DNA from 2 places in the Jiella sp. M17.18 genome. Region 2 is predicted to be linked to the other one. Evidence: predicted binding sites of a transcription regulator. Region 2 holds the regulator's gene; the other holds the start of a gene.

Region 1 (11,995 bases), on a different contig from region 2:
CGACAACCCGCGCCCACGCATCCTCGACGCCGCCGCGGCCCTGTTCGCCGAACGGGGCTTTGCCGCGGCCTCGATCGACGCTGTGGCCGAGCGGCTGGGTGCGACCAAGGGCCTCGTCTACCATCACTACCGCTCAAAGAGCGACCTCTTCGCCGATGTCTGCGCCGCAACCATGGCCGGCCTCGAAGCGCTGAGCCTGCCTCTCGCCGGCTCCCGCGACCGGGCGATCTCGCGACTGCGTAACCTCGCCGAGGCGCATGCCGGCGACGTGCTCGGCCGCATCGCGTTCCACCGCAGCTTTGCCGAGGCGGCCGCCTGCAATTTCGGGGCCGCCATGGCGCCGCCCGACCGCCAGGCGCTCGCCGCGACCATCGCGGCGAGAGCCGACTACGACGCCCGCTTCGCCGCCGTCATGGCCGAGGCTGCGGCCGAGCGCGACCTGCCGTCCGGCCGCGACACGGTGATGCTCGGCCGCGTCTTCGTCTCGGTGCTCGACGGCCCGGTCCGCTGGCCGCCGGAAGCGGTCGCCGAGATGGCGCCGCGCTTCCCCCTCGTCGCCCGCCAGCTCGCCTATTTCGCCCTTCGCGGCACCGGCGCGTCCGATTTCGCGCTGTCGGAGGAATTCGGCCACTGATCGGGCGGCTTCCCGCCCCTCCTCCCGCGAAGCGAGCCCGACGGGATCGACCCATCGAGGTTGAAGATCGCTCTCGCCATGTGCTCTGTGATGTCGGTCTCGGCAAGGTAGTTCAACCGTCGCGGCGTGCCCGGTGGCAGCATCCGCGATGCATCGGCCGGATCGGCCCCGACGGCGATTCCTGCTGCGCTGCCGAAATTGCTTGCCGCGCACGGGTTCATCTCCGCCGCTCGGCTCTTATATCGGCTTCTTCAGCGAGACCCGATCGGCAAGACAGAAAACCGGAGGCGATATGTGCGGAATTTGCGGTGAGATACGATTCGACGGAGCCTCGGCGTCGCCGGAGCGCATCTCGCGCATGGCCGCCTGCCTGGAACGGCGCGGGCCGGACGGCGCCGGCCAGATCGTGCGCGGCCGCGTCGGCCTTGGCCACCGCCGCCTGAAGATCATCGATCTGTCGGAAAAGGCCGCGCAGCCGATGGAGGACCCGGAGCTCGGCCTCACCATCGCCTTCAACGGCTGCATCTACAACTATCCGGAGCTGCGCCGGGAACTGGAAGGGAAAGGTTACCGCTTCTTCTCGACCGGCGACACCGAGGTGATCCTCAAGGCCTATCACGCCTTCGGCCGCGACTGCGTCAAGCGCTTCCACGGCATGTTCGCCTTTGCGATCCACGAGCGCGAGAGCGGTCGGGTGATGCTGGCGCGCGACCGCTTCGGCATCAAGCCGCTCTATCTCTCGCAGACTCCCGAGCGCCTCTATCTCGGCTCCTCGCTGCAGGCGATCCTCCGGACCGGCGACGTCGACACCGCGATCGACCGCGAGGCTCTGCACCACTACATGACCTTCCACGCCGTCGTGCCGCCGCCGCTGACGATCATCAAGGGCGTGCGCAAGCTGCCGCCGGCGACGACGCGGATGATCGAGGCCGACGGCTCCTTCGACGACGCGGTTTATTGGGCGCCGGATTTCTCGCCGCGGCCGGGCGACGACAAGCTCTCCCCCGACGACTGGCGCGACCTCGTGCTCGACGCGCTGAAGCTCGCCGTCGACCGGCGCATGGTGGCCGACGTGCCGGTCGGCGTGCTGCTGTCGGGCGGCGTCGATTCCTCCCTGATCGTCGGGCTTCTCGCCGAGGCGGGCCAAAAGGACCTCAACACCTTCTCGATCGGCTTCGAGGACGCCAATGGCGAGGTCGGCAACGAGTTCGAGTTCTCCGACCTCATCGCCAAGCACTACGGCACCGAGCACCACAAGATCTTCGTCCCCGGCTCCGAGCTGATGGAGCACCTGCCGGGCACGATCGCGGCCATGTCCGAGCCGATGGTGTCCTACGACAATGTCGGCTTCTACCTGCTCTCGCGCGAGGTCTCCAAGCACATCAAGGTGGTGCAGTCCGGCCAGGGCGCCGACGAGATCTTCGGCGGCTATCACTGGTATCCGAAGATGGCCGGCGCCAACGATCCGCTGGCCGCCTATTCCGGCGCCTTCTTCGACCGCAGCCACGAGACGCTGAAGGGCCAGATCTCGCCGGACTGGCTGACCGAGGAGGATGTCAGCCGGAATTTCGTGGCGAACCACTTCGCCATGGCCGGCGCGACCAACCCGGTCGACAAGGCGCTGAGGATCGACGCCCATGTCATGCTGGTCGACGATCCGGTCAAGCGCGTCGACAACATGACCATGGCCTGGGGCCTGGAAGCCCGCGTGCCCTTCCTCGACCACGAGCTGGTCGAACTCGCCGCCCGCGTTCCCGCCGAGGAGAAGCTGAAGCAGGAGGGCAAGGGCGTGCTGAAGGAGGTGGCCCGGCAGGTGATCCCGTCCGAGGTGATCGACCGCAAGAAGGGCTACTTCCCGGTCCCGCAGCTGAAATACATCTCCGGCCCGTATCTCGACATGGTCAAGGATACGCTCGGCTCGCAAGCGGCCAAGGACCGCCAGCTGTTCCGGCAGTCCTATCTCGACGAACTCTTCGCCAATCCCGCCGACCACATCACGCCCCTGCGCGGATCCGAGCTCTGGCAGGTCGCCCTTCTGGAGATGTGGCTGCAGCAACAGGGGGTCTGAGCCGCAATGGCCGACAACCGGAATCAGCGGCCGTCGAGCGTCGGCCACCGTCTGGAGCGCATGCGCACCAACGGGCTGAAGGGCGCGGCCGGCCGCGAGCGGACGGATATCGAGGGGCCGAGGAAGAACGCCATCCTCGACTGCGGCTGGGGGCGCCTCGTCTTCGCCCAGACCTTCTCGGACCAGCGCGAACTCGCCAACTCGCTGCGCGAGGAAGGACCGGACCGGCGGGACATCGCCTTCTATGTCTCCGATCCCCACGTCCTCCTCAGCCACGCGCCGCAGGAGCTGTTCCTCGATCCCTCGCACAGCTATCGGCTGGACCTGTCGACCTATCGCCCCGGCACGCGGCGCCCGCGCGGCTACTTCATCCGGCGCCTGTCCTCGGAACAGGACGCCACCGAGGTCAACCGCATCTACCAGACGCGGCAGATGGTGCAGGTGCATCCGGCCTTCTTCTGGTCGAACCGCGACAACCGCGCGCTCACCTATTTCGTCGCCGAGGACGAGACCACCGGCGCGATCCTCGGGACGGTCACCGGCGTCCACAACCGCCGCGCCTTCAACGACCCGGACAACGGCTCCTCGCTCTGGTGCCTCGCCGTCGACCCGCAGGCGAGCCATCCCGGCATCGGCGAAAGCCTGGTGCGCCGGCTCGCCGAGCATTTCCAGGCCAGGGGCTGCGCCTTCATGGACCTGTCGGTCATGCACGACAACGACAAGGCCATCGCGCTCTACGAGAAGCTCGGCTTCGTGCGCGTGCCCTTCTTCACGGTGAAGCGGCGCAACGAGATCAACGAGCGCCTGTTCACCGGCTCGGACCAGGGGTTCGAGGGCCTCAACCCCTATGCCCGGATCATCGTGGACGAGGCGCTGCGCCGCGGCATCCATTGCGAGGTGGTGGACGCGGCCGGCGGCTTCTTCCGGCTGACGCAGGGCGGGCGCACGGTGCTGTGCCGCGAGAGCCTGTCGGAGCTGACGAGCGCCGTCGCCATGTCGATCTGCGACGACAAGTCGGTGACGCGGCGCATCGTGGAAGCTGCGGGCGTCGGCGTGCCGGCGCAGATCGACGCCGGCGCGGACGAGGAGGCGATCGCCGCCTTCATCGAGACGCACGGGGCGATCGTGGTGAAGCCCGCGCGGGGTGAACAGGGCCGCGGCATTTCCGTCGGGATCGACAATCTCGACGACGCGCGGACCGCGATCGCGGCGGCGCGCGAACAATGCGAGCGCGTCCTGCTCGAGGCCATGTTCGAGGGCGAGGATCTGCGGCTGATCGTCATCGACTACCGGGTTGTGGCGGCCGCCGTGCGCCGTCCGGCGGCGGTGACCGGAGACGGCCGCTCCACCATGCGCGAGCTGATCGAGCACGTCTCGCGCCGCCGCGCCGCCGCGACCGGCGGTGAAAGCCGCGTGCCGATGGACGCCGAGACCGAGCGCTGCGTGCGAAAGGCCGGCTTCGCCATGGACGACGTGCCGCCAGAGGGTGAAACCGTGACCGTGCGCAGGACCGCCAACCTCCATACCGGCGGCACGATCCACGACGTGACCGGCGAGATCCACCCGCAGCTCGTGGAGGCGGCGGTCGCCGCCGCGCGCGCCATCGAGATCCCGGTCACCGGCATCGACCTGATGATCAAGTCGCCGCACAAGCCGGACTACGCCTTCATCGAGGCGAACGAGCGGCCAGGCCTTGCCAATCACGAGCCGCAGCCGACGGCCGAGCGGTTCATCGATCTCTTGTTTCCCCTGTCGATCCCGTTTTCAGTGCGAGCCGCGAGGAATCAGCAACGGAAGTTCAAGAAGGAAGACTAGTGGCGCGCCTTCCCATCGATTCGCATTACCTGCAGGACCAGCTCCGTGCGCTCCTGAACATCCCGAGTCCGACCGGCTATACCGACACCGTCGTGCGGCATGTCGCCAAGGAGCTCGAACGCCTCGGCTTGACGGTGGAGCTGACGCGGCGGGGGGCGATCTCGGCGCTGCGCCAGGGCTCGCGCCGCGCCTCGGCGCGAGCCGTCGTCAGCCATCTCGACACGCTCGGCGCGCAGGTGAAGCGGCTGAAGGAGAACGGCCGGCTGGAACTCGTGCCGATCGGCCACTGGTCGGCGCGCTTCGCCGAGGGCGCGCGCTGCATGATCTTCTCCGACGCCGGCACCTATCGCGGCACCATCCTGCCGCTGAAGGCCTCCGGCCACACCTATAACGAGGAGGTCGATACCCTCCCCGTCGGCTGGGAGTTCGTCGAGCTTCGCGTCGATGCGCTGGCCCGCGACAGGAACGAAGTGGCGAAGCTCGGGATCGAGATCGGCGACACCGTCGCCATCGACCCGCAGCCGGAATTCCTCGACAACGGCTTCATCGTCTCGCGCCATCTCGACAACAAGGCGGGCGTCGCCGTCATGCTGGCCGCGATCGAGGCGATGGAGCGCGCCGGCGCCTCTACGCCGGTCGACACGCACTGGCTGTTCACCATCGCCGAGGAGGTGGGCGTCGGCGCCGCCTCAATCCTGACGCCGGACGTCGCCTCGATGATCGCGGTGGACAACGGCACCTCGGCGCCGGGCCAGAACTCGGCCGAATTCGGCGTGACAGTCGCCATGGCGGATCAGACCGGTCCCTTCGACTATCACCTGACGAAGAAGCTCGTGCGCCTCTGCCAGGACGAGGACATCCGCTACCAGAAGGACATCTTCCGCTACTACCGCTCCGATTCCGCCTCGGCGATCGAGGCCGGCCACGACGTGCGCACCGCCCTCATCACCTTCGGCGTCGATGCCTCGCACGGCTACGAGCGGATCCATGTCCACGCGCTGCGCTCGCTGGCCGAGCTGATCACCGCCTATCTCACCTCGCCGGTGGAGATCGAGCGCGACCGCAACCTCCATGCCGGGCTGAAGGGCTTCACCCGCCAGCCGGACGTCGAGGCCCAGCAGGAACTCGCCGAGAATTCGAACCCGGCGGAGTAGCGATGCGGCCGCAGCAGCCTCTGGCCTCCGGCGCCGCCTGAGCGGACGCTCCGGCGTGCGGAGACGGTTCGCGGCCGGCCGGCGGGGCGCTCGCTGCAGAAACGGTCTGGCGCATGGCGGAGACTTCGGCTGAAATGGCCGGCGCGGCATTCGCAGGTTGGGCCGCGGCAGGATCCGACGAGGCGGCGTCATGGACTTGGACACGCTTGAGGCAAGCGCAGGGGCCTGGTGGGCGGCGGCGGAGCCGGTCGCGCTCGCCTGGCTCGGCGACCTTCAGGCGGCGGCGCAGGCGCACCCGCTCTTGGCCTTCGTGGGACTCGTCGTCGCCCTCGGTGCCGTCGCCCTTACCCGCAGCGTCATGATCTTCCTCGCCGCCTGCTTCCTCGCCATCGCGGCGGTCATCGGCGCAGATCCGGTCGCCGACCCGCTGAAGCGGCAGGTCTTTTCCGTCGGCTGCTTCGTCGCGATCGCCCTCGCCTGCCTCGCGGTCCTCTCCGTCAGGACCAGACTGCACCGGGCGCGAGGGTCGATCGCGGAACTCGAAAGCCGCAATGCGGAACTCCGCTCGCTCTACGACGAGGAGGTCCATTGGCGCATGGTGGGCAGCGTGGAGCCTGAGACGCCGCGTGCCGAGGAGGCTCCCCCCGTCGCCGTGTGACGGCGACGGCCGGGCGACCGACGCGGCCGCCCGACCCGTCGCCCTGTCAGCCCTTGCGGCCGAGCGCGTCGAGGATGCGCGCCCAGGAGCGCTGGCCCTTGTGGAAGGATGTCATCTCGTACTTCTCGTTCGGCGAATGGATCGCATCGTCGCCGAGCCCGAAGCCGACCAGCAGCGACTCCATGCCGAGCCGGTCCTTGAACTCCCCGACCACCGGAATCGAGCCGCCCATGCCGATCATCACCGCCGGCTTCGGCCACTCGTCCGAGAGCGCGGCGCGGGCCTTCTCCAGCCACGGCGAATCGAAGGGCAGCTGGATCGCCGGCGAGCCGCCATGCGGATGGAACTCGGCCTCGCAGTCCGCCGGCAGGCGGCTGGTGACGAAGTCGCGGAAGGCGGCGCGGATCTTCTCCGGGTCCTGGCCGGCGACGAGCCGGAAGGAGATCTTGGCGAAGGCCTCCGCCGCGATCACCGTCTTGAAGCCGGCGCCGGTATAGCCGCCGGAGATGCCGTTGAACTCGGCGGTCGGCCGCGACCAGAGCTGTTCGAGCACCGAACGGTCCTTCTCGCCCGACGGCACGGACAGGCCGACCTCGCCGAGGAATTCCGATTCGGAAAAGCCGAGGCCGTCCCAGATCGCCTTCACCTCCTCGGGGAGTTCGGGAATATTGTCGTAGAAGCCCGGGATGGTGACGCGCCCGGTCTCGTCGTGGATGTCGGCCAGGATCTTCGCCAGCACGCGCACCGGGTTCGCGGCCGCGCCGCCGTAATAGCCGGAATGCAGGTCCCGGCTCGCCGCCTTGATCACCACCTCCTCGCCGACGAGGCCGCGCAGGCTTGTCGCGATCGCCGGGGTCTCCTTGTCCCACATGTTGGTGTCGCAGACGAGCGCGATGTCGGCGGAGAGTTCGGCGCGGTTGGCGTCGAGGAAGGGCAGCAGCGAATCCGACCCCGATTCCTCCTCGCCCTCCAGGAAGATCGTCACCTTGCAGGGCAGGCCGCCGGTCTCCGCGATATAGGCGCGGCAGGCCTCGACGAAGGTCATCAGCTGGCCCTTGTCGTCGGCCGAGCCGCGCGCGACGATGCGGCGCGAGCCGTCCGGCATCTCCTTCACCTGCGGCTCGAAGGGCGCGGTTTCCCACTCGTCGACCGGATCGACCGGCTGCACATCGTAATGCCCGTAGAACAGGACGTGCGGCGCGCCCTCCGGCCCGTCGTGATGGGCGACGACCATGGGATGGCCCGAGGTGTCGCGCACCCCCGCGTCGAAGCCGATGGCCGAGAGATCGCCCGCGAGGAACTCCGCCGCCCGGCGGCAGTCGGCCGCATAGGCGGGGTCGGTCGAGATCGAGGGAATCGCGAGAAGCTCGTTCAGCCGCCCGACGGAGCGATCGAGATTGAGGTCGAGGCAGGCAAGGACGCTGTCGAGATTGGCCATCAGGAGGTTCTTTCGGCACGGCCGGCGAGGAGAATCGCCCGGCCCTTGAAGGACGATGCGCCCGCAAGCGCATCCGGCAGACCGCATGGGTAGCGGAGTGCGGCGGCTTCGATCAAGCGCCCGGGTGGCGGCGCACATCCGCCCGCGCCGGCCGTTACCGCGGCCGTTTCCCAAAACGCTCCCCCGCGCGAGCCCGGCTTGCGGCCGTGACGCGGGACTCCAGATGAGCCGCCGCGGAGCCGGCAGGATCCGGCGCACGGGCAGGCGACTGGAGGCCGGAACGGGAAGCCGATCCTCGCCGCCCCCGTCCGGAAGATCGTCAGCCAGCCACCATATCGGCCTTCGCGAAACTGTTGCGCTTTTGCGCTACCGACCGAAAATGACCAAGCACCGCTGGAGGAAGGTCCGCCGAATGTATGATTTTTCCTTGACTGCTGCGTCTTTGCAATCAACCTGACGCCATGTCGAATCTCAAGAGCGGTTACGCCGACAGAACCGGGCGGGTTGCGGATGCTCCGGTCTACAACTGGGTCTACCGATGGCTGCCCCGCGCCATCTGGCCCTATGCACAACTGGCGCGCTGGGATCGGCCGATCGGCTGGCAGCTGCTGCTCTGGCCATGCTGGTGGTCGGCGGCGCTCGCCCCGCAGGCCGTCGCGCCGAGCGCGGTGCATACCGGCCTGCCGAGCCTCTGGCATCTCTTCCTGTTCCTGATCGGCGCCGTCGCGATGCGCGGGGCGGGCTGCACGTATAACGACCTCGTCGACCAGAAGATCGACCAGGCCGTCGCCCGCACCAGGTCGCGGCCGCTCCCGTCCGGCCGGGTCACACGGCTGCAGGCCAAGCTCTTCCTGGTGATCCAGGCGCTGGTCGGCTTCCTCGTCCTCCTGCAGTTCAACATCTTCGCGATTGTGCTCGGCATCGCGTCGCTGGCGACCGTCGCGATCTATCCCTTCCTGAAGCGCTTCACCGACTGGCCGCAGCTCGGTCTCGGTCTCGCCTTTTCCTGGGGCGCGCTGATGGGCTGGGCGACGCATTGGGCGGCCCTCGCCGTGCCGGCCCTCCTGCTCTATGCCGGCTCGATCCTGTGGACGATCGGCTACGACACGATCTACGCCCATCAGGACAAGGAGGACGACGCCCTGGTCGGGGTGCGCTCCACGGCCCGGCTGTTCGGCGACAAGACGAAACCGGCGCTGCTGGCCCTCTACGCCGGTGCGCTCGGCCTCTTCCTCCTCGCCTTCATGACGACCGGCACGGTCCCCGGCGCCGGGCCGGCCTGGCCGGCCTACGCCGCGCTCGCCGCCGGTGCCGGGCAGATGCTCTGGCAGATCGTCAGCCTCGACATCGACGATGCCGACCAGTGTCTCGCCCTGTTCAAGTCGAACACGCTGTTCGGCTGGATCCTGTTCTTCGGGCTGATCTTTTCGGCGCTCTGGTCGCTCTCCTTCCCGGCTATCCTGCCCTAGGACCGGCTGTTCGACCGGGATTCTCAACGCCGACTGAAGGCGTAATCCTTCTTTAGGATTCAACCGGTTCGACACGGCGGGCGCGATTCGGCTCGCTCCGTTCGCTTCCTGTTCTTGTTTTATTCGCGTCGACATGCTTAGCTGCAATGGCTGAAGGTTCAACCCAGTCTTGCGGCCGGGCGGCCGCCTCCGTCTCGGGATGGCAGCATGGTATCGCGCGTGAAGACCGTCGCCTTTCAGGGCATCGAGGCCGTTCCGGTCGACGTCCAGGTCATGGTGGCGCCGGGCAAGGTGGGCATCCAGATCGTCGGCCTGCCGGACAAGGCGGTGGCCGAGAGTCGCGAGCGCGTCCAGGCGGCGCTGCACGCCTCCGGCCTTTCGATGCCGCCGAAGAAGGTGACGGTCAACCTCGCGCCGGCGGACCTGCCGAAGGAGGGCAGCCATTACGATCTGCCGATCGCGCTCGGCCTGATGGCGGCGCTCGGCGCCATCCCCTCGGACGCGCTGTCGGGCTATGTCGTTCTCGGGGAACTCTCGCTCGACGGCATGATCGCGCCGGTCGCGGGCGTGCTGCCTGCGGCGATGGGCGCCAATGCGATCGATCTCGGGCTGATCTGCCCGGCCGAATGCGGGGCGGAAGCCGCCTGGGCCAGCGGCGAGATGGACATCGTCGCGGCGCGCAGCCTGATCCAGATCGCCAACCATTTCCGCGGGACGCAGGTCATCGCCCGGCCGGAGCCGGCGATCCGCGCCGCGCCGGCGAACCTGCCGGACCTCGCCGAAATCAAGGGCCAGATCGTCGCCAAGCGCGCGCTGGAGATCGCCGCGGCCGGCGGCCACAATCTTCTGATGGTGGGTCCGCCCGGCTCGGGGAAGTCGATGCTCGCCCAGCGCCTGCCCTCGATCCTGCCGACGCTGACGCCGCGCGAACTCCTGGAGGTGTCGATGATCGCCTCGATCGCCGGCGAGCTGTCCGGCGGCAAGCTCTCGGACCGTCGCCCGTTCCGCGCGCCGCATCATTCGGCCTCGATGGCGGCAATGGTCGGCGGGGGCTTGCGCGCCCGGCCCGGGGAGGTGTCGCTCGCGCATCGCGGCGTGCTCTTCCTCGACGAACTGCCTGAGTTCTCGCCGGTGGTGCTCGACTCGCTGCGCCAGCCGATCGAGAACGGCGAGAGCGTCATCGCCCGAGCCAACCACCGCGTCAGCTATCCCGCGAAGATCCAGCTGGTCGCGGCGATGAACCCCTGCCGATGCGGCATGGCGGGCGAGCCGGGTCATACCTGCGCGCGCGGCGCACGCTGCGCCGCGGAGTATCAAGGCCGGATCTCCGGCCCCCTGCTCGACCGGATCGACCTCAGGGTGGACGTGCCGGCGGTGACCGCCGCGGACCTTATCCGTCCCTCGCCCTCAGAGACGTCCGATACGGTCAAGGCGCGGGTTTCCGCCGCCCGCAGGCGCCAGGCAGAGCGCTACCAGGCGCTGGGCCTCGGTGCGGAGACGCTGAACGCCCACTGTTCCGCGGCGCTTATCGAGACCGTCGCCGAACCGGACGAAGGCGGGCTCAGGCTGTTGCGCGAGGCCGCCGAGCAGATGAAGTTCTCCGCCCGCGCCTATCACCGGATCCTCAAGGTCGCGCGCACCCTGGCCGATCTCGACGGCGAGGAAACGGTGCGCCGCATCCATCTCGCCGAGGCGATCTCCTACCGCGTTGCGGGCGAGCGCCTCAACGCGGCAGCCTGAGCGATGGCAGCGCTTCCCGCCGCCGAACGGGCTGCAGGGCGATCGCGCCCAGCGCCGGACGACGGCCGCAGGCGGCGGCGAAGGCGCGACGCCGCCGGTCTGCTGCGCCGCCTCGCCTCAGCTGCGCAGCGTGCCGCCGGTCGCCTTCTCCACCTGGCCGACGATCTTCGCCGATACGGCTTCCAGATCCTCCTCGGTCAGCGTCTTGTCGAGCGGGACCAGCGTCACCTCGATGGCGAGCGACTTCTTTCCCTCCCCGAGGGCAGGGCCGGTGAAGACGTCGAACACCCGCACCTCGCGCACGAGCTTGCGGTCGGCGCCCTCCGCCGCCCGGACGATCTTCAGCGCCTCGACACCTTCGTCGACGACGAAGGCGAAGTCGCGCCGCACCGGCTGGAACGGCGACAGCGTCAGCACCGGCTTGGTGCGCGTCGCCTTCTGCTTCGGCTCGGGAATGGCGTCGAGGAAGACTTCGAAGCCGCAGAGCGGACCGGAGGCGTCGAGCGCACGCAGGGCCTTCGGATGGAATTCGCCGAACTCGGCGAGCACCACCTTGGGGCCGAGCTTGATGCGCCCCGAGCGGCCGGGATGGTACCAGTCGCTGGCGGGCGCCTCGATCATCAGCCGGTCGACCGGGGCACCGGCCGCCTCGAGCGCCGCGACGGCGTCGGCCTTGGCATCGAAGACGCCAACGGACCCGCCGGCTTCGCCCCAGAAACGGCCGGCACCCTCCAGGTTGGCGGTGCCGCGCCGGACACCGCCGGCGACCCGCCGCTGGCCTTCGGGCGTATCGTCGAGATAGACGCCTGCAACCTCGAAGAGGGCCGTGTCGCCGTAGCCGCGCGCCGCGTTGCGGCTGGCTGCCGCGATCAGCCCGGGCAGCAGCGACGGCCGCATGTCGGACATGTCGGCGGAGATCGGGTTTTCGAGTACCAGCGCCGCGCTGCCGCCGCCGAAGGCGCCCGCATGGGCCGCGGGGATGAAGCTGTAGGAGACGGTCTCCACCATGCCCCGTGCGG
Region 2 (11,995 bases):
GACCGCCATCGGATGGGCGTCGCGGCGGAAGCCGGTGTAGAAGCGGCTCATCTGCTCATGGACCATGGTGTGCCGCGTCACGCGGTAGACGAAGTCCTCCTTCTCGCGCGCGGTCGGAAGCTCGCCGTAGAGCAGCAGATAGCAGGTTTCGAGATAGTCGCCGCGCTCGGCGAGCTGGTCGATCGGGTAGCCGCGATGCAGCAGCACGCCCTCATCGCCGTCGATATAGGTGATCTTGGATTCGCAGGACGCCGTCGACGAGAAGCCGGGATCGTAGGTGAAGACGCCGCTCTGCTTGTAGAGGCCGGTGACGTCGACGACGTCCGGTCCGATGGTGCCGCTGCGAAGCGGGAGATCGGCATCCGTCGATCCCAGTGTGAATTTCGCCGACTGGTCTGTCATGCGGTTTCCTTTCGATCATTGCCGCCGGAAAAGCATGACTTTTCGCAGCGCACACGTTTCGACCACCCTCTGCCTACTCCAAAGGCTAGGGCTCGACAAGTTTCGCCTCGGACCGCGCGTTTCAGCGTGTTTGCGGTGCGGAAACGCCGTCCGTCAGGCCGCCTGATCGCGCAGGCGCGCCAGCGACTCCGCGCGCCCCAGCACCGCCAGAACGTCGAAGACGCCGGGCGAGGTTGTGCGGCCGGTCAGCGCGGCGCGCAGCGGCTGCGCCACCTTGCCGAGCTTCAGCCCGGCCTCTTCTGCATAGGCACGCACCAAATCTTCCAGCGCCCCGGCCGACCAGTCATGCGCCGACTCGAAACGGGGCAGGAGGGCCGCGACGACCGCCCGGCCGCCACCCGCCAGGATCTCCTCGGCCTTCTCCTCGATCGGCAGCGGCCGGTCGGCGAACAGGTAGCGACAGCTCTCCGTCAGCTCGACGAGGGTCTTGGCGCGCTCCTTCAGCCCCGGCATCGCGGCGGTGAGCAGCTCGCGCACCGTCTCGCCCGGCCGGCTCTTGAGGATGTCGCCGTTCGGCAGGACGTCGCGTTCGGCCATCAGCATGTCGACCAGCACGGCGTCCTCGATGCTGCGGAGCCAATGGCCGTTCACCGCCTCGAGCTTGGCGAAATCGAAGCGCGCCGCACCCTTGTTGACGTCGGTGATGTCGAACCAGGCGATCATGTCCTCGGTCGAGATGATCTCGTCGTCGCCATGGCTCCAGCCGAGCCGAACGAGGTAGTTGCGCAGCGCGACCGGCAGATAGCCCATGGCGCGGTAGGCCTCGACGCCGAGGGCACCGTGCCGCTTCGACAGCTTGGCGCCGTCGGGTCCGTGGATCAGCGGAATATGCGCCATGACCGGCACGTCCCAGCCCATCGCCTGATAGATCAGCGTCTGCCGCCCGGCGTTGGTGAGATGATCATCGCCGCGGATGATGTGGGTGACGCCCATGTCGTGGTCGTCGACGACGACGGCGAGCATGTAGGTCGGCGTGCCGTCCGAACGCAGCAGGACGAGGTCGTCGAGATCCTTGTTGGGAAAGCGCACCGTTCCCTGCACCTGGTCCTCGACCACGGTCTCGCCTTCCAGCGGGGCGCGCAGGCGGATCACCGGCTTGACGCCCTCCGGCGCCTCGGCGGGGTCGCGGTCGCGCCAACGCCCGTCATAGCGCGGCGGCCGCTTCTCGGCCCGGGCCTTCTCGCGCATCTCCTCCAGCTCCGCCTGGCTGGCATAGCAGCGATAGGCCTGGCCGCGGGCGAGCATCTCCTCGACCACCGCGCGATGGCGCGGCGCGCGCTCGAACTGCGAGACCGGCGGTTCGTCGGCCGTCAGGCCGAGCCAATCGAGGCCCTCGATGATCGCATCGACGGCCGCCTGGGTCGAACGCTCGCGATCGGTGTCCTCGATCCGAAGGAGCATCTTGCCGCCCTTGGCGCGGGCGAAGAGCCAGTTGAAAAGCGCCGTCCGCGCGCCGCCGATATGCAGGAAGCCGGTCGGCGAGGGGGCAAAGCGGGTCACGACGTCTGCCGCCATGGGTGCTCCGATCGTCTAGAAGATGAGGCTGGGCGGCAGGCTTGGCAGCGCCGCCATCGCTTTTGCGTGGGCGCTGTGTAGCATAGGCGAGCGGAGAGACAAGCAACGGAGCCGCCGCCGGATGGCCTGGAGCGAGGATCCGGAGAGCGAGACCGCGCGAACGGCGAGAGGCCGCCCTGGCGTCGACGGCATGCTGCGCCTGCGTCCGCGCGACCTTCTCGCCGACCCCGGGCTCCTCGTCGATGTGCTCCGGCTCTGGCTCGAACGGCAGGCGGACGCCGAAGCCGCTGCCCGGACCGGCTTCCACCTGATGCCGGTCGGCCTGATCGCGGGAGCGCTCGCCGCGATCGCCGGCGGCTGGCGCCCCATCCCGGTCGTTGCGGCCGTCTCGGCGGCTCTGCTCCTCCTGGCGGCATGGCGGATCGCCGAACGGCCATGGCGCAGAAATGCCCTTCTCGCGGCCGGCTTCGTCTTCCTGGGCGCCGCGCTGGCGCTCGTCGAGGAGGCCTGGACGACCACCACGATCATCTCCGGCACGGCGACGACGCGCATCGCCGGCGTGGTGGCGGAGCGTTCGCGCGACGATCGCGGACGGTATCGCTACGTCGTCGACATCGCGGCGACGGCGCGCCCGACGCTGTCGCGGCCGCCGGAACGGGCGCGGATCCTCGTTGCGAGCCGCCACGAGCCGATCGCGCCGGGCGAGGCGTTCTACGCCCTGGTGCGGCTCGGGCCGCCATCCGGCCCGGCCTATCCCGGCGGCTACGACTTCGCCTATTCGCCCTTCTTCGACGGGCTCGGCGCCTATGGCTTCAGCCTCGGCGCGCCGAGCAGCCGGCCATCCGAGGGGAGTCCGGCGATAGGCCCCGGGGGCGGGCCGGGCGCGGTGGCGATCTGGCTGGCGCGCCTGCGGGAGGCGATGACCGAGCGGATTCGCGCCGTCATTCCCGGCCCCGAAGGCGCCGTCGCCGCGGCGCTCATCACCGGCGAGCGCGACGGCATCCCCGACGATGTCGCCGACTGGTTCCGCAGCACCGGCATCGCCCATGTGCTGGCGATCTCGGGCCTGCATCTCGCCATCGTGACGGGCGCAGCCATGGCGCTGGTCCGGTCGCTGATCGCGCTGCTGCCGGGCGCCGCGTTGCGCATCCCGGCCAAGAAGGTCGCCGCCGCGATCGCGCTGGCGGTGGCCGCGCTCTATCTCGGCATTTCCGGCGCGAATGTCGCCACGCAGCGTGCCTTCGTGATGCTGGCGATCATGCTTGTGGCGGTCATCGTCGATCGACCGGCGCTGACGATCCGGAACGTCTCGATCGCCGCGACGATCGTCATCGTGCTGGCGCCGCATGTGGTGACGACCGCGAGCTTCCAGCTCAGCTTCGCGGCCACCGCAGCCCTCGTCGCGGCCTATGGCGCCTTTGCGAGGCGGCGCCAGCGGCAGCTGGAGGAGAGGCGGGCACGCAAGGCGCGATCGCCGCTTCGCCTCGGCGTCGGCGCGCTCGGCGGGATCGTTGCGACGTCGCTGATCGCGGGCGCCGCCACGGCGCCCTTCGCCGCCTATCATTTCCAGCAGGCAGCCGCCTTCGGCGTCATCACCAACCTTCTGACGATGCCGCTCTTCAGCTTCGCCATCATGCCGCTCGCGCTCGCGAGCTGCCTCCTGATGCCGTTCGGGCTCGACGCCTGGCCGCTCGAGCTGATGGGCGCGGCGATTGGCCTCGTCCTGAGGATCACGCACCGGCTGTACGGCCTGCTCCCGGATCAGTCGATCGGCCTCGTCAGCGGGGCAGGGCTCCTGCTTCTCGCGGCGGCGATCCTGGCGGCGGCCTTCCTCGCCAGCCAATTCCGCTGGGTGGCGGTTCCGCTCGCGGTGATCGGCCTTATCCTCGCGCCCGACCGGACGCCGCGGCCCGACCTTCTCGTCTTCGAGAGCGGCAGGGAAGTCGCCGCCCTGTCGCCCGACGGCGCGGTCGCCTTTCTGCGAAAGCGAACCAACGCCTTCGTCGCCGATCAATGGGAGCGTGCCTATCGAAGCGGTGCGTCTCCGTCGGCCGGCGACAACCCGGCGCTTCGCCCCCGGATCGACGCAAAATGCCGCGAAAAGGTCTGCAGCTTCGGCACGGCGAGCGGCCTGCGGATCGTCTGGACCGACGACTACAGGAAGACCGGTTATGCCTGCGACCACGCGGATGTCGCGATCGTCGCGCGCGCCATCCGCCTGACCGCCTGCCGATCCGGCGCGATGCTCGTCACGCTGCGGACCCTGCGCGAGACCGGCTCGCTCGCGATCCGCCGCGACCCCCAGACGGGGCGGCCCGTGTTCAGAAGGTCGATCGGCGTCCCCGCGGCCCCGTGGAACCGCCACCGAGCCGCGCCCTGGCCAGAATCCTGGCACCGCCCGAAGGGCCGCAACGCCGAGGCAGGGGCGCGGGAGGAAGAGCAACAGCCGCTGGCCGACCAGCCGGCAGAGCCATCCGACCCCGCCGCCGACAACGCGGAGGACGCGGTGCCTCCGTCGTTCGGCGAGGACAGCGGCGGGCGGCGGGAGTGACATCCGGCGACCTCCTCCCGCCGCCGCCGATCAGTAGCGGCGGATGAGGCCGACCAGTCGGCCCTGGACCTTGACGCGATCGGCGCCGAAGATGCGGGTCTCGTAGGCCGGATTGGCGGCCTCCAGCGCGATCCGGTCGCCGCGGCGCCGGAACCGCTTCAGCGTCGCCTCCTCGTCGTCGACCAGCGCCACCACGATCTCGCCGGGAGAGGCGGTGTCGGAGCGGCGGATGACGACCGTGTCCCCGTCCAGGATGCCGGCCTCGATCATCGAATCGCCCTTGACGTCGAGCGCATAGTGTTCGCCCGTGCCGATCATGTCCGGCGGGACGGCGATCGAATGGGTGTTGTGCTGGATCGCCGAGATCGGCACGCCGGCGGCAATCCGGCCCATGACCGGCACCGTGACCGCGGCATCCGCGGCGGCCTGCGGCGCGGCTGGCGCCTTCGGCGCGGCCGCGGTCCCCCGGCTGCCGTCGATGACGCTGGGCGTGAAGCCGGTGCGTCCGCCGGAGACGGCGACGGGGCGGCCCGCATTGCGCATCGATTCCGGCAGCTTCAGCACTTCGAGCGCTCGCGCCCGATTGGGCAGGCGCCGAATGAAACCGCGCTCCTCCAGCGCCGTGATCAGCCGGTGGATGCCGGACTTCGACCGCAGATCGAGCGCATCCTTCATCTCGTCGAAGGAGGGGGGCACCCCCGTCTCTTTCAGCCGCTCGTGGATGAACAGCAAAAGGTCGTGCTGCTTGCGCGTCAGCATGGGCGGATCCTCAAAACAAAACCTGAACAAAGCTATCTGTTCTAGTTGTGTTCTGCAAGCCCCTTCCTCGCTGCAACGGCCGGGCGGGGCGTTCGCCGTCTCCCATCGTTTTTGCAAGGAGCCTCAGGTAAGCCGGCACCGGATCGAGCGTATCCCGCACGGCACCGACGGTTCAGGCATGGCCGGCGGGAGGCAGCTGCCGCGCGTGGCCGGCGCCGGAGCGGCGATTGCGCACGCGGATCGCAGTCGCTATAGCACGGGTCACGCGCATCCGCGCTTGGGGCGTCGCCAAGCGGTAAGGCAGCGGCTTTTGGTGCCGCCACTCGCAGGTTCGAATCCTGCCGCCCCAGCCAGATCATTCTAAATATCTGCATTCGTTGCCGGCCGGCGGCGGCTTGACCGTAACGTGATGCCTCGATACTGGTCCGGTTATCGGACCAGTGGTCCTTTTGGTCGGGCGGTATCGCGGTGGAATCGGGTCTTCTGTCGGGAATGGCGGATCTGCCGAATGGGCTGGCGCGCGAGACTGCGAGCGACAGGCTTTGCGGCAAGCTGGCCGAATTCATTGCATCGGGCGTGCTGCATCCGGGCGATCAGCTGCCGGGCGAGCGCGAGCTCGCGGCGCTCTTCGGCGTCAGCCGCGAGACCGTACGGATGGGGGTGCGCACGCTGGCCGCCCACGGCCTCGCCGAGATCAGCCACGGCTCGCGCACCCGCATCGTCAGCGCCGATGTCGGCCTCCTGGTCTCCAGCGGCGTGCGCACGAGCGCGGTCAACCGCTACGACGTCGACGACGTCCACCAGGCGCGCATGGTCGTCGAACTCGCGGTGGTCGCCGATGCCGCCGAGAACATCGACGCGGCGACCCTCGACGTTCTCGCCGAGCTTCTGCGCCGCCAGGATGCGGTGAAGGGCGATGCCGTGCAGTTCCTGATCTGCGACCGCGATTTCCACGGCACCATCTACCGGGCGGCGCGCAACCCGATCCTCGTCGATACGACCATGGCGCTCTACGGCTACATGATGGGGCATCGCCGGCGGGTGATGTCGCAGCCGGAGGCGGTCGACCAGAGCTATCGGGACCATCGCGACATCGTCGACGCCCTCTCCGCGCGTGATCGCGCGGGCGTCGTCGAGGCCTTCGCCCGGCATCTGGCGCGAATCCATGCATCGACCAAGCAGTCTCTGGCTGCAGGTGAGGGGGCCACTTGACGCAGGGCAGGACCCAGGTCGGCCATGGAGGGAGCGGTGCGACTGTTCGAAAGGGAGGCGATGGAGATGCATGCGATGGTCCCTGAGGCGGTCCGAATGACGTGGCGCGGGCTCGCCCATCGTCCTGCGGCGGAGGGTCGGCCGCGCGATGATGTCTGGCGCGCGAGCGTGCCGGGTTTGCGGGCGGAGACACCCGCCCGTTCGGTCCTGCGGACCGTTCTCGAGACCGGAAGCCTGGAGGGGCGCTGACCATGCTGCTCGGCTGCATTGCGGACGACTTCACCGGGGCGAGCGATCTCGCCAACACCCTTGCCAAGGGCGGCATGCGCACCGTCCAGTTCTCCGGCGTGCCGGAATCGGGCGAGGGGCCGGACTGCGAAGCCGCGGTCGTCGCGCTGAAGACGCGCTCGATCGCTGCGGACGAGGCGGTCGCCGCCTCGCTCGCCGCGGCGGACTGGCTGGCGGGGCAGGGCTGCCGGCAGTTCCTGTTCAAATACTGCTCGACCTTCGATTCCACACCGAAGGGCAATATCGGGCCCGTCGCGGCGGCGCTGATCGACAGGCTCGGCGCCGACGCCGCCATCGTCTGCCCGGTCTTTCCGGCCACCGGCCGCACGCTCTACATGGGCCACCTCTTCGTCGGCGATCGCCTGCTCAGCGAATCCGGGATGGAGCACCATCCCCTCAACCCGATGACGGACGCCGACATCCGGCGCTGGCTGCAGCGCCAGACGCCGCTGCCGGTCGGCCATGTCGGCTACGGCGCCGTGCGGGGCGGAGCGGGAGAGATTGCGGCACGCTTCCGGGCGGAGGCGGAGGCCGGCAAGCGGCTGATCGTCGTCGACGCCGTCACCGATGCCGACCTCCTTGCGATCGGCGAGGCGGCGGCGGACCACCGCCTGGTCACCGGTGGATCGGGCATCGCCCTCGGCCTGCCGGAGAACTTCCGCCGGCGCGGCCTGCTGCGCGATGCCGGCTCGGACTACACCCCGGTCAAGGGGCCGGCCATCGCCCTCTGCGGCTCGTGCTCGAGAGCGTCCAACGAGCAGGTCGCGGCCTATCTGAAGTCCCATCCGGGCTTCGTCGTCTCGGCCGAGGCGGTCCTGTCGGGCGAGACGACCGTTCGCTCGGCGCTGGATTTCCTCGGCGCCCATGCCGAGGCGGAGCCGATCTTTTACTCGACCGCCGAGCCCGCCGCCGTGAAGGCGGTGCAGGAGCGCTTCGGTCGCGAGCGGGTCGCCTCGGCCATCGAGGGCTTCTTTTCGGAGCTGTGCGCGGGGGCCGTCGCGGCCGGCGTGCGGCGCATCGCGGTCGGCGGCGGCGAGACGTCCGGGGCCGTCGTGACGGCGCTGAAGCTCGCGGCGCTGCAGGTCGGGCCCGAGATCGCGCCCGGCGTGCCGGCGCTCGCGGCCGACGACCCGGTGCCGCTGCGTCTGGCGCTGAAGAGCGGCAATTTCGGCGACGCGCAGTTCTTCGAGAAGGCACTCGCGGTCCTTGGAGCCGCGCGATGACGGAGAAGGAGCTTCGCCATGCGATCGTGCGCTGGGCGCGCTCGCTGTTCGAGCGCGGCTTCACCGTCGGCTCGTCGGGCAACATCTCCGTCCGGCTGGAGGACGGCGGCTTCCTCATGACGCCGACCAACTCCTGCATGGGCTTCCTCGATCCGGACCGGCTGTCGCGCCTCGACGCCGGCGGCGCCCATGTCGACGGCGATCCGCCGACCAAGGAGCGGCCGCTGCACTTCGCCTTCTACGAGGCGCGGCCGAGCGCGCGGGCGGTCGTGCACCTGCACTCGACGCATGCGACGGCGCTGTCCTGCCTCGCCGACGTCGATCCGGAAGACGCGGTGCCGCCGATCACGCCATACGTGGTCATGCGCGTCGGGCGCGTCCCGGTCCTGCCCTATGCCAGGCCCGGATCGAGTGCGCTTGCCCCGATGATCCGTGAGCGGGCCGCGCGCCACCCGGCCGTCCTCCTCGCCAATCACGGGCCGGTGGTCGCGGGGCCGTCGCTGGAGGCGGCCGTCTTCGCCATCGAGGAGCTGGAGGAAACGGCGAGGCTCCTGATCATGACGCGAAACCTGGAGGTCCGCCGGCTGACGCCGGAGGAGGTCGCCGACCTCGACGCCTCCTTCAGCCTGAAGGGATAGTCATGCCGCGCTTTTCCGCCAATCTCGGCTTTCTCTGGCCGGACCGTCCGCTGCTCGAGCGCATCGACGCGGCGGGCAAGGCCGGCTTCAAGGCGGTCGAGCTGCACTGGCCCTACGACGTTGCCCCGGAAGCCGTCCGCGCGGCTTGCGCGGCAAGCGGTGTGACGCTGCTCGGCATCAACACGGCGGTCGGCGATGCGCAGAAGGGGGAGTCCGGCCTCGGCGCGCTGCCCGGGCGCGAGGCGGAGTTCCAGGCTTCGGTGGACCAGGCGCTCGACTATTGCCGCCGCTCCGGCGCCATCTCCGTCCACGCCATGGCCGGCGTCGTGCCGGAGGGCCAGCGGGCGAAGGCGCGCGAGACGATGCGGTCGAACCTGATGCTCGCCGCGGAGAAGGCGGCGTCAGAGGGCGTGACGCTGCTGCTGGAGCCGCTCAACCCGCGCGACAAGCCGGGCTATTTCTACTCGACGCTGGCGGAGGCGGTCGGGCTGATCGAGGAGATCGGCTCCGACACGATCAAGCTGATGTTCGACGTCTACCATGTCGGCGTCACCGAAGGGGACGTGATGACGAAGCTGGAGCGCTTCCTGCCGCTCATCGGCCACGTCCAGATCGCCGCCGTGCCGAGCCGCGCCGAGCCGGACGAGGGCGAGATTGCCTATCCCCGGATCTTCGCCCATCTCGATCGCATCGGCTACGACGGCTGGGTCGGCTGCGAATACAAGCCGCGCGACGGCACCGACGCCGGGCTGGTCTGGGCGGAGCGCCTCGGCGTCACGCTCTGAACGGCGCGTTCGGGCGAGGGGGGTCGGCTGGCGGCCTGACAGCCGAGCGGCGTCCGGAAGCTGTCCGCCGCGGCGAGCGCCGCGGCGGTGGTGCCGCGGCAGGGCGCCGCGATAGCGGTTACGCAGGGTCGCCCGGCAGGCGGATTCCGGCGTTGCGGGCGTAGACCTTCGCGACGGCCGCGTCGTCCTCGGCACCGAGGCCGGAGCCCGAGGCGGCGAGGAACTGCTGCAGCGCGGCGGCGGTGAGCGGCGCGCCGAAGCCGGACTTGCGAGCGATGTCCAGGACGATCCCGAGATCCTTCGGCCAGATGTTCACGCTCGAGCGCGGCGTGTAGTCCCCCTCGACCACATGCGGCGCCCGGTTCTCGAACATCCATGACGTGCCGGCGCATTTCGGGATGACGTCCAGCACCTGTTCCGGCGCGATCCCCTGGTTGATGGCGAAGGTCATCGCCTCGGCCATGGCGGCGATGTGCACGCCCGCGAGGAGCTGGTTGACCGCCTTCATCGCGCTTCCGCTGCCGGGCGCGTCGCCGAGGTTGAACACCGTCTCGGCGCAGGCTTCGAGCACTGGCGCGGCAAGGGCGAAGGCATCCGGCGACCCCGACGCCATGACCGAGAGCTTCCCCTCGGCCGACTTGCGGGCACCGCCGGAAATCGGCGCATCGAGATAGTGCAGCCCCTTTGCCAGGCACCGCTCCGCGAGCGAGCGCGCGAAGTCCGGGGCCATCGTGGCGCAGGAGACGACCGCCGCACCGGGGCGCAGGCGGTCCGCCCAGCCGCCCGGCCCGAACAGCACGGCCTCGGTCTGCACGTCGTTGAGGACCACCAGCACGAGGATGTCGATCTCCTCCGCCCGCTCGCCCGCGTCGCCGGGCGCACCGCCCGCCGCGACGAAGTCGCGCGCCGCCCGTTCGTCCAGATCGATGCCGAAGACGGTATGGCCCGCCCTCAGAAGCGAGCCCGCCATGCCCTTGCCCATCGAGCCGAGCCCGACGACAGCGATCGTTCGCCGTTGCGCCACCAGAACACCCTCCTCCCCAAGACCGGATCCCGCAGCGGTCCTCGCCGCTGCCCCCGACGGAATGATTATAGAGGCCAGCAAATGCTGTTCGCCAGTCCAGCCTCCAGCCTCCAGCCTCTATCCGGGCTTTCAGTCTCGAAAGAGCTTGGAGGTTTCACGGCTTCATCGGAAACGCGTTCGCGTCGACGGCTCTTCAGTTTCGCAGATCGTCCAGGACTTGCCCGAGCGGGATCGATGACAGGTGTCGAGAGCGAAAGGCGCAGAAAGCCTTTGATCCCGGTCGCCGTGCGGGGGCATCACAGAGTGCCGGATGACGTGACAGATCAAGATTGCGCTGGACCGACGGTGAAGCAGCGCAATGATCTCCTGGAATTTCATTCCTGAGGCTTCTTCCGGCTCCGCACGCCAATCTTCCGGTTAAAGATCTCAACTTTCTGACGCGATTGCTCCTTTACGATGCTTAGGGCCCTCTTGGAGACTTACCGCCATCATCAAGCCAGTCGGCCGCTCTCGGTACCGTCCGGCCGGCATCTCCGGGAGGGCGAAAGCGATGAAGATCGGCGTCAACACGTGGGTTTGGACATCTCCATTCACGACGAACGACTTCGGACTGGTCCCGAAGATCAAGGCGATGGGCTTCGACGTGCTGGAAGTCGCGCTGGACGATCCCGCGCTCGTCGATGCTGTTCTCCTGCGCAAGATTGTCGAGGACAACGGGCTCGCGGTGACCGTCTGCGGCGCCTTCGGGCCGTCGCGGGACATCAGCCATGACAACCCGGCGGTGCGCCAGACGGGCGTCGATTACATCCGGGACGGCATACGGTTCGCTGAGGCGGTCGGTGCTGAGATTTTCTCGGGGCCGGCCTACTCCGCCGTCGGCAAGACCCGTCTCGTCGACGCGGGTCAGAAGCAGCGCGAATGGGCCTGGTGCGTCGAGAACCTGCAAAAACTCGGCAAGGTGGCGTCGGATGCCGGTGTCACCGTCGGCGTCGAGCCGCTGAACCGCTTCGAGACCGACATGATCAACCTGACGGAGCAGGCGGCGGCACTGGTGCGGGACGTCGGCAGCCCGGCCTTCCGCGTCCACATCGACACATTCCACGCCAATATCGAGGAGAAGAGCATTCCGGATGCGATCCGCAAGCTCGGGAAGGGGATGCTCGGTCATTTCCATGCCTGCGAGAACGATCGCGGTGCGCCTGGAACCGGCCACCAGGACTGGATCGGGATCCGCAAAGCGGTGCGGGCTTCGGGGCCCTCGCTGACCGGGAGGCTTCAGCGGTTCGACGACTGGCCGCGCCGATGGTGCTCGCTGAGATCGTCGCTGTCGACGGGTCTGTTGCCACCGTCAGCGGCTGGAGAGTCCGGCTTCCGACGGCGCTCGCGACCTTCGTCTTCGGGCCGCCTCTCAGCGTACCGCCGGCTGAGGCTACCCGGCGTTCCCGATCGCGTCGAGCAGCCGGTTGGCAAGCTGCAGCGCCTCGCGGGCGTCGGCGCTGTCCTGCCTGAGGAGGAGCCGGTCTCCCGACCATTCGAGC

The links. Region 2 encodes LexA, which represses DNA repair genes until DNA is damaged. Its sites were predicted from a motif close to TGTTCNNNNTGTGTTCNG; they were not measured.
Region 1: the regulator LexA is predicted to act here: its motif matches at 9,335-9,352, upstream of AB5S17_RS11810 (YifB family Mg chelatase-like AAA ATPase).

What each region holds. Positions count from the first base shown of each region.
Region 1 is NZ_JBFTEH010000005.1:225,341-237,335, forward strand. Features, by position in the region: gene AB5S17_RS11775 (TetR/AcrR family transcriptional regulator) at 1-634, shown strand, start outside; gene AB5S17_RS11780 (N-acetylglutaminylglutamine amidotransferase) at 927-2,702, shown strand; gene ngg (N-acetylglutaminylglutamine synthetase) at 2,709-4,517, shown strand; gene AB5S17_RS11790 (osmoprotectant NAGGN system M42 family peptidase) at 4,517-5,671, shown strand; gene AB5S17_RS11795 (hypothetical protein) at 5,862-6,329, shown strand; gene AB5S17_RS11800 (M20/M25/M40 family metallo-hydrolase) at 6,376-7,767, opposite strand; gene ubiA (4-hydroxybenzoate octaprenyltransferase) at 8,229-9,236, shown strand; gene AB5S17_RS11810 (YifB family Mg chelatase-like AAA ATPase) at 9,444-10,976, shown strand; gene pheT (phenylalanine--tRNA ligase subunit beta) at 11,094-11,995, opposite strand, start outside.
Region 2 is NZ_JBFTEH010000007.1:199,625-211,619, reverse strand. Features, by position in the region: gene gltA (citrate synthase) at 1-402, opposite strand, end outside; gene gltX (glutamate--tRNA ligase) at 556-1,977, opposite strand; gene AB5S17_RS14775 (ComEC/Rec2 family competence protein) at 2,099-4,528, shown strand; gene lexA (transcriptional repressor LexA) at 4,559-5,287, opposite strand; tRNA gene AB5S17_RS14765 (tRNA-Gln) at 5,566-5,640, shown strand; gene AB5S17_RS14760 (FadR/GntR family transcriptional regulator) at 5,756-6,499, shown strand; gene otnK (3-oxo-tetronate kinase) at 6,751-8,010, shown strand; gene otnC (3-oxo-tetronate 4-phosphate decarboxylase) at 8,007-8,648, shown strand; gene AB5S17_RS14745 (hydroxypyruvate isomerase family protein) at 8,651-9,433, shown strand; gene ltnD (L-threonate dehydrogenase) at 9,552-10,457, opposite strand; partial or broken gene AB5S17_RS14735 (sugar phosphate isomerase/epimerase family protein) at 11,008-11,652, shown strand; gene AB5S17_RS14730 (DEAD/DEAH box helicase) at 11,887-11,995, opposite strand, start outside.